Regions from separate parts of the Streptomyces bathyalis genome, predicted to be linked through region 1. Evidence: riboswitches for the same ligand, from Rfam matches in the RefSeq annotation. Region 1 holds a riboswitch; the other holds the start of a gene.

What was found. Region 1 has a riboswitch for S-adenosylmethionine ahead of thrC (threonine synthase). Riboswitches for the same ligand answer to the same signal wherever they lie in the genome.
Region 2: another riboswitch for S-adenosylmethionine. It lies ahead of G4Z16_RS25960 (aminotransferase class V-fold PLP-dependent enzyme); the one in region 1 lies ahead of thrC (threonine synthase).

What each region holds. Positions count from the first base shown of each region.
Region 1 covers NZ_CP048882.1:4,396,400-4,403,098, reverse strand. Annotated here, with positions in the region: gene groL (chaperonin GroEL) at 1-602, opposite strand, end outside; gene G4Z16_RS19185 (cold-shock protein) at 1,021-1,224, opposite strand; gene G4Z16_RS19180 (MoaD/ThiS family protein) at 1,697-1,975, opposite strand; gene thrC (threonine synthase) at 1,972-3,273, opposite strand; SAM riboswitch class I at 3,293-3,444, opposite strand; gene G4Z16_RS19170 (glucosyl-3-phosphoglycerate synthase) at 3,589-4,548, shown strand; gene G4Z16_RS19165 (alpha,alpha-trehalose-phosphate synthase (UDP-forming)) at 4,615-6,150, shown strand; gene G4Z16_RS19160 (IS481 family transposase) at 6,272-6,699, shown strand, end outside.
Region 2 covers NZ_CP048882.1:5,998,186-6,004,884, forward strand. Annotated here, with positions in the region: gene qcrB (cytochrome bc1 complex cytochrome b subunit) at 1-601, shown strand, start outside; gene trpD (anthranilate phosphoribosyltransferase) at 917-2,011, shown strand; SAM riboswitch class IV at 2,131-2,250, shown strand; gene G4Z16_RS25960 (aminotransferase class V-fold PLP-dependent enzyme) at 2,318-3,829, shown strand; gene G4Z16_RS25965 (Lrp/AsnC family transcriptional regulator) at 3,889-4,170, opposite strand; gene G4Z16_RS25970 (rhomboid family intramembrane serine protease) at 4,167-4,877, opposite strand; gene G4Z16_RS25975 (hypothetical protein) at 5,036-5,275, shown strand; gene G4Z16_RS25980 (NYN domain-containing protein) at 5,457-6,699, shown strand, end outside.

The sequences.
Region 1 (6,699 bases):
TACGCGGAGATGTAGCCCTTGTCGAAGCGCATGCCCTCGGTGAGCTCCAGCTCGAGCCCGAAGGTCTGCGACTCCTCGACGGTGATGACGCCTTCCTTGCCGACCTTGTCCATCGCCTCGGCGATGAGCTCGCCGATCTGCGGGTCGCCGGCGGAGATGGAGGCCGTGGAGGCGATCTGCTCCTTGGTCTCCACGTCCTTCGCCTGCTCGAGCAGGGCGGCGGAGACGGCCTCGGTGGCACGCTCGATGCCGCGCTTGAGCGCCATCGGGTTGGCACCGGCGGCGACGTTGCGCAGGCCTTCCTTGACGAGCGCCTGGGCGAGGACGGTCGCGGTCGTCGTGCCGTCACCGGCGACGTCGTCCGTCTTCTTCGCGACCTCCTTGACCAGCTCGGCGCCGATCTTCTCGTAGGAGTCCTCGAGCTCGATCTCCTTGGCGATGGAGACACCGTCGTTGGTGATCGTGGGGGCGCCCCACTTCTTCTCCAGCACGACGTTCCGGCCCTTGGGGCCGAGCGTGACCTTGACGGCGTCGGCGAGCTGGTTCATCCCGCGCTCGAGGCCGCGCCGTGCCTCCTCGTCGAACGCGATGATCTTGGCCATGTGAAGTGGTCCCTCCCGGACTGGGGATCCCCCTGCACAACCAGGGGACGGGTATACCGGACCGCGCTGGCGCCCGCGACGGACGGCCCTTCGGCCGCGTGGTTCCTTGCTCCACCCGGCGAACGAGCCTCACCGACCCGGTCCTTGTCTGTCACTCTCACTCGGAGAGTGCTAACGCAATGATTAGCACTCGACCCCTGCGAGTGCAAGCGCCCCCAGGACATCACACCGGGCCGGGGCCGACGCAACCGATCGGTCCGGGAACGTCCCGCGGTGCACCGCCGGGCACGCGCCCGGCCGGGCCGGCCGCGGGAGGAGAAGTCCGAACAGCGAAGAGGGGCCGCACCTCTTCACGAGGTACGGCCCCTCTTACGGCTGTTGCTACGGCTGTTGCAGCTCTGCGCAGTGTTGCGGGTGCTCAGGCAGTCACACGGACCATGTCCGCCTGCGGCCCCTTCTGACCCTGCGAGATCTCGAACTCGACCCGCTGTCCTTCGTCCAGGGTGCGGTAGCCGTCCATCTGGATCGCGCTGTAGTGCACGAACACGTCCGCACCACCGTCGACCGCGATGAAGCCGTATCCCTTCTCCGCGTTGAACCACTTGACGGTGCCCTGAGCCATCCCTAACTCCCCTATTACTGGCCCTTGCACGAGCCCGCACTTCGCGGACCCGGGTCAGACCTCACCTCCGGTACGGCCCCGCAGATGTGCGGAGGCTTACACCGGAAGGCGTCGACCGCGGCTGAATGTATCTGCACGGACGCCCTCTGCAACAGGTCGCGAAGACGAGAAATCTGAGCACCGACCGAGGGCCCAAAAGCCCGCAATATGCGGAGAAGCGGGGCAAGCATGGCCGGGCATAGCGTGCCAACACGACAATTGCCGCCCCGAATTCGGGCACAACTTGTCGCGTTCTCACATGCTCCCGGCACATGCCGGGTGAGTCTCTGGGGTGGGATTGGGCGCAACCCTATCGCGTCCCCACACGCGGAACCGCCCCCTCCGTTTCGTTCGGCGTTCCCGGAGAAGGCGGTTCGACAGTAGGGGAATCGGAGCCCGGCTCAGGGGGCCTTCACCGACCTCTCACGAGACCTCAGCAGCCCCCCGCAACCGCGGGAATGATGGACACACCGGCACCGTCCGGCGTCGGCGTCTGAAGGCCCTGCTCGAAGCGGACGTCGTCGTCGTTCACGTAGACGTTGACGAATCGGCGCAGGTTGCCCGAGTCGTCGAGCACCCGCGCACCGATGCCGGTGTGGTTGTTCTCAAGATCGGTCAGCACCTCGGAGAGGGTCGCACCCTCGGCGCTCACCTCCGCCTGCCCGCCGGTGTAAGTGCGCAGGATGGTCGGGATACGGACGTTCACGCTCATGATGCGAGACCAGCCTCTCGGAAGGAATCCAGGTTGGGACGGATGACGGCGGTCGGCCCGGTGGTGGGAGCCACCGCATCCAGGGTCTTCAGGCCGTCGCCCGTGTTGAGGACGACGGTGGTGAGGGACGGGTCGAGCCGGCCCTCCTCGATCAGTTTCCTCGTGACGCCGACGGTTACGCCGCCCGCGGTCTCGGCGAAGATCCCCTCGGTCCGCGCGAGGAGCTTGATCGCGTCGACGATCCGCTGGTCGTCGACGTCCTCCACCGCACCGCCGGTACGGCGCGCGATGTCCAGCACGTAGGGGCCGTCGGCGGGGTTGCCGATGGCCAGCGACTTGGCGATCGTCTCCGGGCGGACCGGGCGCACGACGTCGTGCCCGTCCTTGAACGCGCGGGAGACCGGGGAGCAGCCCTCCGCCTGCGCACCGAAGATCTTGTACGGCTTGTCCTCGACGAGGCCGAGGGCGATCAGCTCCTTGAGGCCCTTGTCGATCTTCGTGAGCTGCGAGCCGGAGGCGATGGGAACCACGAGCTGGTCCGGCAGCCGCCAGCCCAGCTGCTCGCAGATCTCGTACGCGAGGGTCTTGGAGCCCTCGGCGTAGTACGGGCGCAGATTGACGTTGACGAAGCCCCAGCCCTCGCCCGCGGGGTCGCCGATCAGCTCGGAGCAGAAACGGTTCACGTCGTCGTAGTTGCCCTCGATGCCGACCAGTTCGCCACCGTAGACCGCCGCCATGACGACCTTCCCCTGCTCCAGGTCGTGCGGGATGAACACGCACGAGCGAAGGCCCGCACGGGCTGCCGCGGCACCGACGGCGCCCGCGAGGTTGCCGGTCGAGGAGCAGGAGAGGGTGGTGAAGCCGAAGGCACGGGCGGCCTCCACGGCGATGGCCACGACGCGGTCCTTGAACGAGTGCGTCGGGTTGCCGGAGTCGTCCTTGATGTGCAGGGAGCCCGTGACGCCGAGCTCGCGGGCGAGCCTGTCGGCCTTGACGAGCTTGGTGAAGCCGGGGTTGATGTTGGGCTTCGTGGCGACGTCGGCGGGCACCGGCAGCAGCGGCGCGTACCGCCAGATGTTGTCCGGACCGGCCTCGATGCGTTCACGAAGCGCCGCTGGGTCGCCGCCGGGGAACTCGTATGCGATCTCCAGCGGCCCGAAACACGCCTCACAGGCGAAGACCGGACCGAGCGGGATGCGCTCCCCGCACTCGCGGCAGGAAAGTGCAGCTGCGGGGCCGAGCGAGGCGCCGGCTCCGGCCTTGTCGGCGGTCGTGCTGGCGGCAGCTTGAACAGCCATGATTCGGCGAGGCCCTTTCTCCTCATCTTCCCCGTGACGTATCTCGCCACGAGACGGAATTGGCACCTTCCCGAGCCGGGAGCCTCGCGATGTCATTACTCGTGCTGCGAGACCGGCTGGAGGGTTGCCGGGGCTTCAACGGGCCGTTCCCTCTGCCCCTCTGGATGAGCGGTGTGAAGTTGTCGGCGGTGGCCGAGAGCGCCGGGCCGGGACCCGGCATGCGATCGCCGTCCGCGTTGTTCAAGACTGTAACCGACAGGCCTGGTGGTTGAGACAGGCGTCCGTACCGCGAGATGGATCACAGGGAGTGGCCGCGTGCTGGAGGAAGTCGAACAGTGGCTGGCGCGCCGGTCGTACTCGTGCGCCGACCGTCCCATGACGGAGCTGCTGGCGGCGAAGCGGGCCACCGGCTCGCGGGTGAGCGTCGTGCTGCCCGCGCTGAACGAGGAGCGGACCGTCGGCCGCATCGTGTCGGTGATCCGGCGCGAGCTGATGGCCGGGGCCCCGTCGCTCGTGGACGAGCTGGTGGTGCTGGACTCCGGTTCCACGGACCGTACGGCAGAGGTCGCCGCCGACGCCGGCGCGCGGGTCGTGCACAGGGACGAGGTGCTCCCGAGGCTGCCCGCGCTGCCCGGCAAGGGTGAGGTGCTGTGGCGTTCGCTGCTGGTGACGAGCGGCGACATCGTCTGCTTCGCGGACGCCGACCTGGAGAACTTCTCCGCCGACTTCGTCTCCGGCGTCGTGGGGCCGCTGCTCACCGACCCCCGGCTGCGGCTGGTCAAGGCGATGTACGACCGGCCGCTCGGCGACGACCCGGCGGGTGGCGGACGGGTCACCGAGCTCGTCGCACGCCCGCTGCTGAATCTCCACTGGCCGCGGCTCGCGGGGTTCGTGCAGCCGCTCGGCGGAGAGTACGCGGCGCGGCGCACGCTGCTGGAACAGCTGCCCTTCCCCGTCGGCTACGGCGTCGAACTGGGCCTGCTCATCGATTCGTTGCACACGGTGGGCCTCGACGCACTCGCGCAGGTCGACGTCGGCGTGCGGCGGCACCGGAACCAGGACGGGCAGGCGCTCGGCCGCATGGCCGCCGCGATCCACCACACCGCACAGCTCCGTCTGGCGCGTGGCAGCCACCTCGTCAGGCCGACGCTGACGCAGTTCGAGCGGGGCGAAGCGGGCCCCGGCGGGTTCGCCCCGCGCAGCCACGCGGTCGACACGGTGGAGCGTCCACCGATGCGTGAGATCGCGGAGTACACGGAGCGGCGGGCCGCGTAGGCGGGGCCGCCGGGAGCGCGCAGCGCGTCACGTTTGCGTGGATCCGGCCGCGGCTAGGCTCGGGCCATGGTCGTCGAACGCGCACCCCAGCAGGCCCTGGCGGACGTACTGGTCGCGTCGAACAGGGGTCCCGTCTCATATTCCGTCACCGGGGGCACCACCCAGGCCGGAGGCTCTGGGGGAGGAGTGCTCTCCGCGAAGCGCGGCGGAGGCGGACTCGTCTCGGGACTCTCGGCCATCGCGACGGAAGGCGCCGGCGGCTCAGGCGGCAACGCCGTCTGGGTGTGCGCCGCTCTCGGTGAGGGCGACAGGGAGGCGGTGCGCCGCTCGGGCGGCAGGCCCGACCCGGCCGACACCGGTGGTCAGACCGTACGGATGCTGGACATCCCCGAGGACACCTTCACCGACGCCTACAACGGCATCGCCAACTCCGTGCTCTGGTTCGTCCACCACATGCTCTACCAGACGCCTCTGGAGCCGTCCTTCGGCGCGGAGTTCGAGCGGCAGTGGGCGTCGTACGAGCGCTACAACGCGGCCTTCGCCGACGCCCTTGCGGAGGAGGCGGCGGAGGGCGCGACGGTGCTGGTGCAGGACTACCACCTGACGCTGGTGCCCGGGCTGCTCCGCGAGCGCCGCCCCGATCTGCGCATCGGGCACTTCTCGCACACGCCGTGGGCGCCGCCGGACTACTACCGGATGCTGCCCGACGCCGTCGCGCGGCAGGTCCTGCGCGGAATCCTGGGCACCGACCGCGCCGCGTTCCTCACACGGCGGTGGGCGCGCGGATTCGCCGACTGCTGCGTGGACGTGCTGGGCGCGGCGGTCGGGGAGGACGAGTCGACGGGCGAGCTCGAGGTCGTCTGCGACGGCCGGACCACCCGCCTCGGGGTGCACGGGCTCGGCGCGGACGCGGAGTTCCTGCGGGCGCGCGCGGGGCGGGACGACGTCGAGGAACGGATCGCCATGCTGCGCGAGGAGATCGGCAGCGACGAGGACGGGCGGCCGCGCCGCGCGATCGTACGGGTCGACCGCACCGAGCTGTCCAAGAACATCGTGCGCGGACTGCACGCCTACGGCCGTCTGCTCGCGGACCGTCCCGAGTGGCACGGGCGCGTCGTGCACCTCGCTCTGGCCTACCCGTCGCGTCAGGACCTGGCCGTCTACCGCGACTACATGAGCGAGGTCTCGCGCGTCGCGGACGAGATCAACTCCACGTACGGGACGCCGGGCTGGACGCCGGTCGTGCTCTTCCTCAAGGACGACTTCGCGCGCTCGCTGGCGGCGTACCGGCTGGCCGACGTCGCCCTGGTCAACCCGATCCGCGACGGCATGAACCTGGTCGCCAAGGAGGTGCCGGTCGTCTCCGACGACGGATGCGCCCTGGTCCTCTCGCGCGAGGCGGGCGCGTACGCGGAGCTCGGCGAGGACTCCTTCGTCGTCAATCCGTACGACATCGCGGACACGGCCCGCGCGCTGCACGAGGCGCTGACGCTGGACCACGGCCGGCGGGCGGAGCGCACCAAGCGGCTCGCGGCGGCGGCGACAGCGACGCCACCGACCCGCTGGTTCCTCGACCAACTGCACGCGCTGCGGGGCGAGTAGCACCCGCTCCGGGCCTAGCTGTATTGATCACGAGCGTTGTTGACGTTCGTGGGTCTTGATCATGGCGAAGACCTCCGGTGTGGTGGAGGTGTCTAGGCTTCACCGCACAACGGAGGTCTTCGTGTCCCACCGTAATGCCCGGCTGACCGTGCACGGCAGGCGGTTGCTGGTCGAACGTGTCCGCTCGGGGTTTCCGGTAGCGCATGTGGCTGCCCAGATGGGCGTTTCTCGCACCACCGCACACAAGTGGATGCGGCGATTCGCTGCAGAAGGCGATACCGGTCTGGCCGATCGTTCCAGCCGCCCGCACCGGCTGCCGAACCGCACTCCGCCGGACGTGGAGATGCGCGTTTGCGTTCTTCGCACCGAACACAAACTCGGGCCGGCCCGGATCGGACCGATCCTGGGCCTGCCGCCCTCCACGGTCCACCGTGTCCTGACCCGCAACCGGCTGAACCGTCTGTGCTTCCTTGACCGGCCCACCGGCCAAGTCATCCGCCGCTACGAACGTGACCGACCCGGCGAACTCCTCCACGTCGATGTGAAGAA
Region 2 (6,699 bases), 1.6 Mb from region 1:
CCCGCTGGTGCTGGCGGCGATCGCCGTCTATCCGTTCATCGAGTCGTGGGTGACGGGCGACAAACGCGAGCATCACATCGCCGACCGGCCCCGCAACGCCCCGACACGTACGGCCTTCGGCGCGGCCTGGATCGCCTGGTACACGGTGATGCTGATCGGCGGCGGCAACGACCTGGTGGCAACGCACTTCGACCTGTCGATCAACTCGATCACATGGTTCGTGCGGATCGCCTTCTTCGTGGTGCCGGTGGTCGTCTTCTTCATCACCCGGCGCGCGTGTCTCGGGCTCCAGCGCCGCGACAAGGAGAAGGTGCTGCACGGTCGCGAGTCCGGCATCATCAAGCGGCTCCCGCACGGCGAGTTCATCGAGGTGCACGAGCAGCTCTCCCAGGAGCAGCTGCACACGCTCACCTCGCACGAGCAGCACAAGCCGTACGAGGTCGGCCCGGAGACGGACGAGAACGGCGTCCAGCGGAAGGTCGGCCGCGGGCAGAAGCTGCGCGCCCGGCTCTCCAAGGGCTACTACGGCGAGCAGGCGCAGATCCCCAAGCCGACCGCCGAGGAGTACCAGGAGCTCACGAGCGGCCACGGCCACCACTGAGCCTCCAGCGGCGCCGCCGGGTGCGGGCCGCGCAGCCACGGACGAGGGGCCGGGCTTCCCGAGGGGGAGCCCGGCCCCTCGCGCACGTCCGCGTCCGGCTCGACGACCGGTGCCGCAACGCCGGCCCCGACCCGCGCGCGCCGAACGGAGGTCCTGGCCGGGGACGGGTGCCGCTAGGGTGGGGACTGGCCGGGCCCTGATGCCGGGCCGTCCCCCACGCCGTACTCCCGCATGCCGGCCGCCGGTGCACCCGGTGATCCGGGCCGGGCCACGGGTGCGTGGGCCCCAGCCGAATCGATGACCTCAGGAGGGATCATGAGTGCCGTTCCATCTTCCGGCTCTCCCGCCCCCGGAGCCTCTGGCCTGGGAGGTACCTCAGGAGGTCCGAAAACCTGGCCGGACGTACTGACATCGCTGCTCGCCGGTGAGGATCTCAGCGCCGACGCCACCGCGTGGGCGATGGACAACATCATGCGCGGCGAGGCCACCGACGCGCAGATCGCCGGTTTCGCGGTGGCGCTGCGGGCCAAGGGCGAGACGGTGGGGGAGATCTCGGGTCTCGTACGGGCGATGTACGCGCACGCGAACGTGATCGAGGTGCCGGGCCCGACCGTCGACATCGTCGGTACGGGCGGCGACAGGGCCCGTACGGTCAACATCTCCACGATGTCCGCGATCGTCGTCGCCGGGTGCGGTGCCAAGGTCGTCAAGCACGGCAACCGTGCCGCCTCCAGCGCGAGCGGTGCCACGGACGTGCTGGAAAAGCTGGGCGTCAATCTGGAGTTGAGCCCGCAGCGCGTGGCCGAGGTGGCCTCGGAGGCGGGGATCACATTCTGCTTCGCCGTGAAGTTCCACCCGTCGTTGCGCCATGTGGCCAACGCGCGGGGCGAGTTGGGCATCCCCACCTCGTTCAACTTCCTCGGCCCGCTGACGAACCCCGCACGTGTACGGGCTCAGGCGACGGGGGTCGCCAATCCCCGCATGGCGCCCATCATGGCCGGCGTGCTGGCCGAACGCGGCTCGTCCGCCCTTGTCTTCCGCGGCGACGACGGGCTGGACGAGCTGACGACCACCGCCACGTCCACGGTGTGGGTCGTACGGGACGGGGCGGTGCGCGAGGAGTCCTTCGACCCGCGTGACGTCGGCCTCGACATCGTGCCCGTCGAAGCGCTGCGCGGCGCCGACGCCGCCTACAACGCCGATGTGGCCCGCGCTCTGCTGGACGGCGAGCACGGCCCCGTGCGGGACGCCGTGCTGCTCAACTCCGCCGCGGCACTCGTCGCTCTCGAACCGGGAGACGCCCCGCTGACGGAGCAGATCCGCGTGGCGATGGGCAGGGCGGCCGAGTCGGTCGACAGCGGCGCCGCGCGTGCCGCGCTGGACCGCTGGGTGACTGCCAGCCATATGTGACACCGGAGTGCCGCTGAGTCTCCGCCCCCTGGGCCCCGGTCCAGGGGGCGCCCGCACGTCCGTCCGGGATACGGACTAGGTGGCGGAGCCCGCGGCACGGTGTGCCATACTTCCCGCCAGGTCACGAGCGACAGCGATCAAGGCCCCGGCCCGCTGTCCGGCAACCCTCCTTCCGTGGTGGGGTGCCCCGGGTGATGACCGGGCCGTACGACAGCAGGGTCGTGCGGCAAGCACGGATCCCTCTTCCCCTGCCTTCGGCGGGGAGGCGTATGCCCAGGGGTCCCCGGCATTCGAGGGAGACTTCGCATGAGCCTGCTCATCGCGTCCGCCACCGACCGTCCCGCGCCGGCCCGCGAGGCCGTTCCGGAGCCCACGTCCGTCACCGCCCCCGCCCCTGCCCCCGCCTCCGCGCCCCTGCCGGTGCTGGGCCTGGATGTGCGCGCGCCGCTCGCGACGGGCGGTGAACTCCCTTACGCCGCACTGGACTACGCCGCGAGCGCGCCCGTGCTGCGCAGCGTGTGGGAGGACGTCGCCGCGTACGCCCCGTACTACGGCAGCGTGCACCGTGGCGCCGGCTACCTCTCCCAGCACTCCACCGCCGTCTTCGAGCGGAGCCGCGCCACCGTGGCGCGCTTCCTCGGCTGCCGCAGCACGGACCAGGTCGTCTTCACCCGCTCCACCACGGATTCGCTCAACCTGCTGGCGTCGGCGCTGCCTGAGGGCACGCGTGTATTCGTCTTCGAGACGGAGCACCACGCGTCGCTCCTCCCGTGGCAGGCGGCCGGTGCGCGGACAGTCCTCCTGGACGCACCGCGCTCGGCCGGACAGGCCGTCGGGACGCTGGAGCGTGCGCTGGCAGCGGCGCCCGAAGGCCCGAAGCTGGTCTGCGTGACGGGTGCGTCCAACGTCACGGGCGAGATCTGGCCCGTACGCCGGCTGGCCGCCGCGGCGCACCGGTACGGAGCCCGGATCGTGCTGGACGCGGCGCAACTCGTACCGCACCGCCCCGTGCACATCGGCGAACTGGACGTCGACTGGGTGGCGTTCTCCGGGCACAAGCTGTACGCGCCGTTCGGGGCCGGGGTGCTGGCGGGCCGTTCCGACTGGCTGGACGCCGCCGAGCCCTACCTGGCCGGCGGCGGGGCCAGCCGCAAGGTCGCGCGGGACGCGGACGGCGGCGTCGAGGTGGAGTGGCAGAACGGACCGGCCCGTCACGAGGCCGGGTCGCCGAATGTGATCGGCGCGTACTCCATTGCCTCCGCCTGCGAGGCGCTCACCGGTGCGGGGTTCCCGGAACTGGCCGCGCGCGAGGGGGAGTTGACCACGAAGCTGCTGGCGGGCCTGTCGGAGCTGCCCGGAGTGAAGGTGCTCTCGCTCTTCGGCGTGGACGACGAGAGCGCGCCGTCCGATGCCAGGGCAGAGGCGGAGCGCAGGGTCGGCGTCGTCTCCTTCGTCATCGAGGGCTGGAGCAGCGCGCACGTCGCCGCCGCCCTCTCCGCCGAGTACGGCATCGGTGTACGCGACGGCCTCTTCTGCGCGCATCCGCTGGTGCGCGCGCTGCTGGGCGCCCGGAGCGAGGACCCCGGCGAGTGCGGTGCGCCCGAGGGACGCTCGCTGAACGCCGTACGGGTGAGCATCGGCGCGGGGACACCGGAGGAGCACGTGGAGAGGTTCGTACGGGCCGTGCGCGAACTCGTACGTGACGGCGCCCGTCTGCGCTACCGCACGGAGGACGGGCGCTGCGTTCCGGAGACCGGCACCCTCCCGGAGACGGGCACCCTCCCGGAGACCGCCGCCCGGGGTGTGCTCAGCGCCTGAGTGCCGTCAGGGCCGTCCGGTGCGGCCCCGGGGCGCGCGCCGCAAGCGGGGCCGCGCCCTCAGGCGTCCAGGCCGATGGCGAAGGCCGACTCCAGGTCGTGCTGCGAGTAGGTGCGGAAGGCGATGTGGGTCTCCGTGGAGAGCACGCCCGGCACCTTGCTGATCCGGCCGGGAATGACGTCCGCCAGGTCGTCGTGCCTGGCCACACGCACCATCGCGATCAGATCGTGAGCACCGGTGACCGAGTAGACCTCGCTGACGCCCTCGAGCGCCGCGATCTGCTCGGCGATCTCGGGGATGCGTTCGGGGCTGGTCTTGAGGAGCACGATCGAGGTGATCACGGTGTGGACTCTCCCTGGGTCGCCGGAGCGGGCGTGCCCACTGTAGCCGTACGGAAACGGCGGAAACGCGCCCATGCGTAGAGGAAGCCGAGGGTGAATCCGACCACATGGGCGAGGTAGGCCACGCCCGGTCCGTCGGTGTCCCCGCGGGCCGCGATCCACTGCAGGGCGAGCCAGAAGACGAGCACCACCCAGGCGGGGAATCGCAGCGGCAGGAAGTAGAGGAACGGGAAGAGGCTGGTGACCCGTGCCCTCGGATGGAGGTAGAGGAACGCCCCCAGCACGCCCGAGACCGCGCCGGACGCCCCGACCAGGGTCTCCCCCGACTGGCTGTGCGCCGCCGCGTAGCAGAGCATGGCGATGTAGCCGACGCTCACATAGCAGACGGCGAAGCGCAGGCGGCCCATGAGCATCTCCACCGGGCCGCCGAAGACATGGAGAAAGAGCAGATTCCCCAGCAGGTGCAGCCAGCTCGCGTGCAGGAAGAGCGCGGTCAGAGGCGTGACGAACGGCCGCAGGGCACCGCTCCACAGAGTGCGAGGGACGACGCCCCAGTGGTTGAAGTACGCGGCTTGCGCCCGGTGCAGGGACGTGCCGCTGCCGTGGCCGGGCAGAAAACCCGAGGCCGGGCCGGTGAGGAAGATCACGGTGCACAGGATGATGAGCGCACAGGTCACGACGGGAATCTTCGGCACGGTGCGGTTCATGATGATTCGGCCACTGGGCAGGCTCCTCGGGACACACGCTGTGCGGCAGGGTCATAGGGTTACGTCAGGCGATGCTGCGCTTTCGTCGGGTTACCGCACGCGCACGTGGTCGCACCGCAGCGAAGCCCGCGAACGCTCGAAGGAATGAGGTCGAATCCATGTCGGTCCCCAAGCCCACGGCCGGAACCCGGTGGCGTTGCACACTCTGCGGCAATCTGACGCGCTTCGACGTGACGCGCTCCAGCAGGGTCGTCGAGTACGTCCACCTGGACCTGGCCGGTGAGCCGCGGGTCGAGGAGCAGGAGGTGCTCAGTGAGAGCATCGAATCCGTGCGCTGCCGGTGGTGCGACGCCGCCGACCAGGTCGAGCTCGTGGACCGGCCGGGCGCCCAGGTCTGAGAAACGGCAGGTGTGAACGGTGGTGGATGGGAGTGCCGACGGCTCGGAGCGCGAGCCGCCGGTGCCGGGTGCCGAGCCTCCACCGGAGACGGACGCAGGTCCCGTCGCCGGTGAGGGCGAAGATGAGCCCAGGCCCGCCGGTCCGCCGCGCTCCGAGGAGGCCGAACCCTTCGACAGGCCGCTGCCCGAGAAGGTCCGCCGCAGGGTGGTGTCCCTCACGGGCGACGCGCTGGGCGGCCTGACCATCGCCGAACTGCCCGCCCCGTTGCGCCAGTACGCACGTTTCACCCCGCAGCGCCGCATCAAATTCGGCGCCAACGCGATGGCGGCGGCACTCGAGAGCGAACCCGCGTTCCGCGAGCGGATCGCCGAGCAGCTGCGCGAGCGCTTCCCCGAGCTCACCGAGGCGCTGACTTCGGGCACGCCCCCGCCCGCCGCCGATCCCGTGGACGTGGCGGCCGTGGCGTACGTGCTGCGTCCTGTGGACTGGCCCAAGCTCGTCGCCGCGGCAGGCGAGGAGGCCCAGCGCGCGCAGGCCGAACGCGCCGGTGAGGAGGCCCAGCGCGAACTGGCCAGGCTCCGCGGCGAACTGGCCGAGGCGCGCACCGCGGCGCGTACGGAGGCCGAACGTGGTCGCGGCGAACTGGAGTCGGTGCGCAAGGAGCTGGAGGTGACCCAGCGGAAGCTGCGCAGCGCCCAGAGCGATGTGAAGCGCGGCGAGGCGGAGGTGCGCAAGACGCGGGCCGAGCTCGAGGAGCTGCGCTCCTCGGCGGCCGCGGAGAAGTCGGCGGCCGAGAGCGAGAGCCGCCGGCTGCGCACCCGGCTCTCGGAAGCGGAGTCCGCGCTGGAGGCCGGACGCCGTGCCGCCCGCGAGGGGCGCAGCGTGCAGGACATGCGGGTGCGGCTGCTGCTGGACAGCGTGCTGGACGCCGCACAGGGCCTCCGTCGCGAGCTGGCGCTTCCTCCCACGACGAGCCGGCCCGCCGACACCGTCGACGCCGTCGAACCCGGGCGCATGACCCCGCGCGACATCGCTGCGCGTGCCCTGTCCGAGACCGATCCGGAACTTCTCGACCAGCTCCTCGCGCTACCGCAGTCGCATCTGGTCGTCGACGGCTACAACGTCACCAAGACCGGCTATCCCACGATGCCCCTGGACAAGCAGAGGCTGAGGCTGCTCGGGGGGCTGGCGGGCCTCGCCGCCCAGTCCGGTGCCGAGGTCACATGCGTCTTCGACGGGGCCGAACTCGCCGCGCCCGTGCTGCTGGCGCCCCCGCGGGGCGTGCGCGTCCTCTTCAGCAAGCCGGGGGAGACCGCCGACGAGCTCATCCGGCGACTCGTGCGGGCGGAGCCTCCGGGACGTGCCGTGGTGGTCGTCTCCTCGGACCGTGAGGTGGCGGACGGCTGCGCGGCGGCCGGAGCCC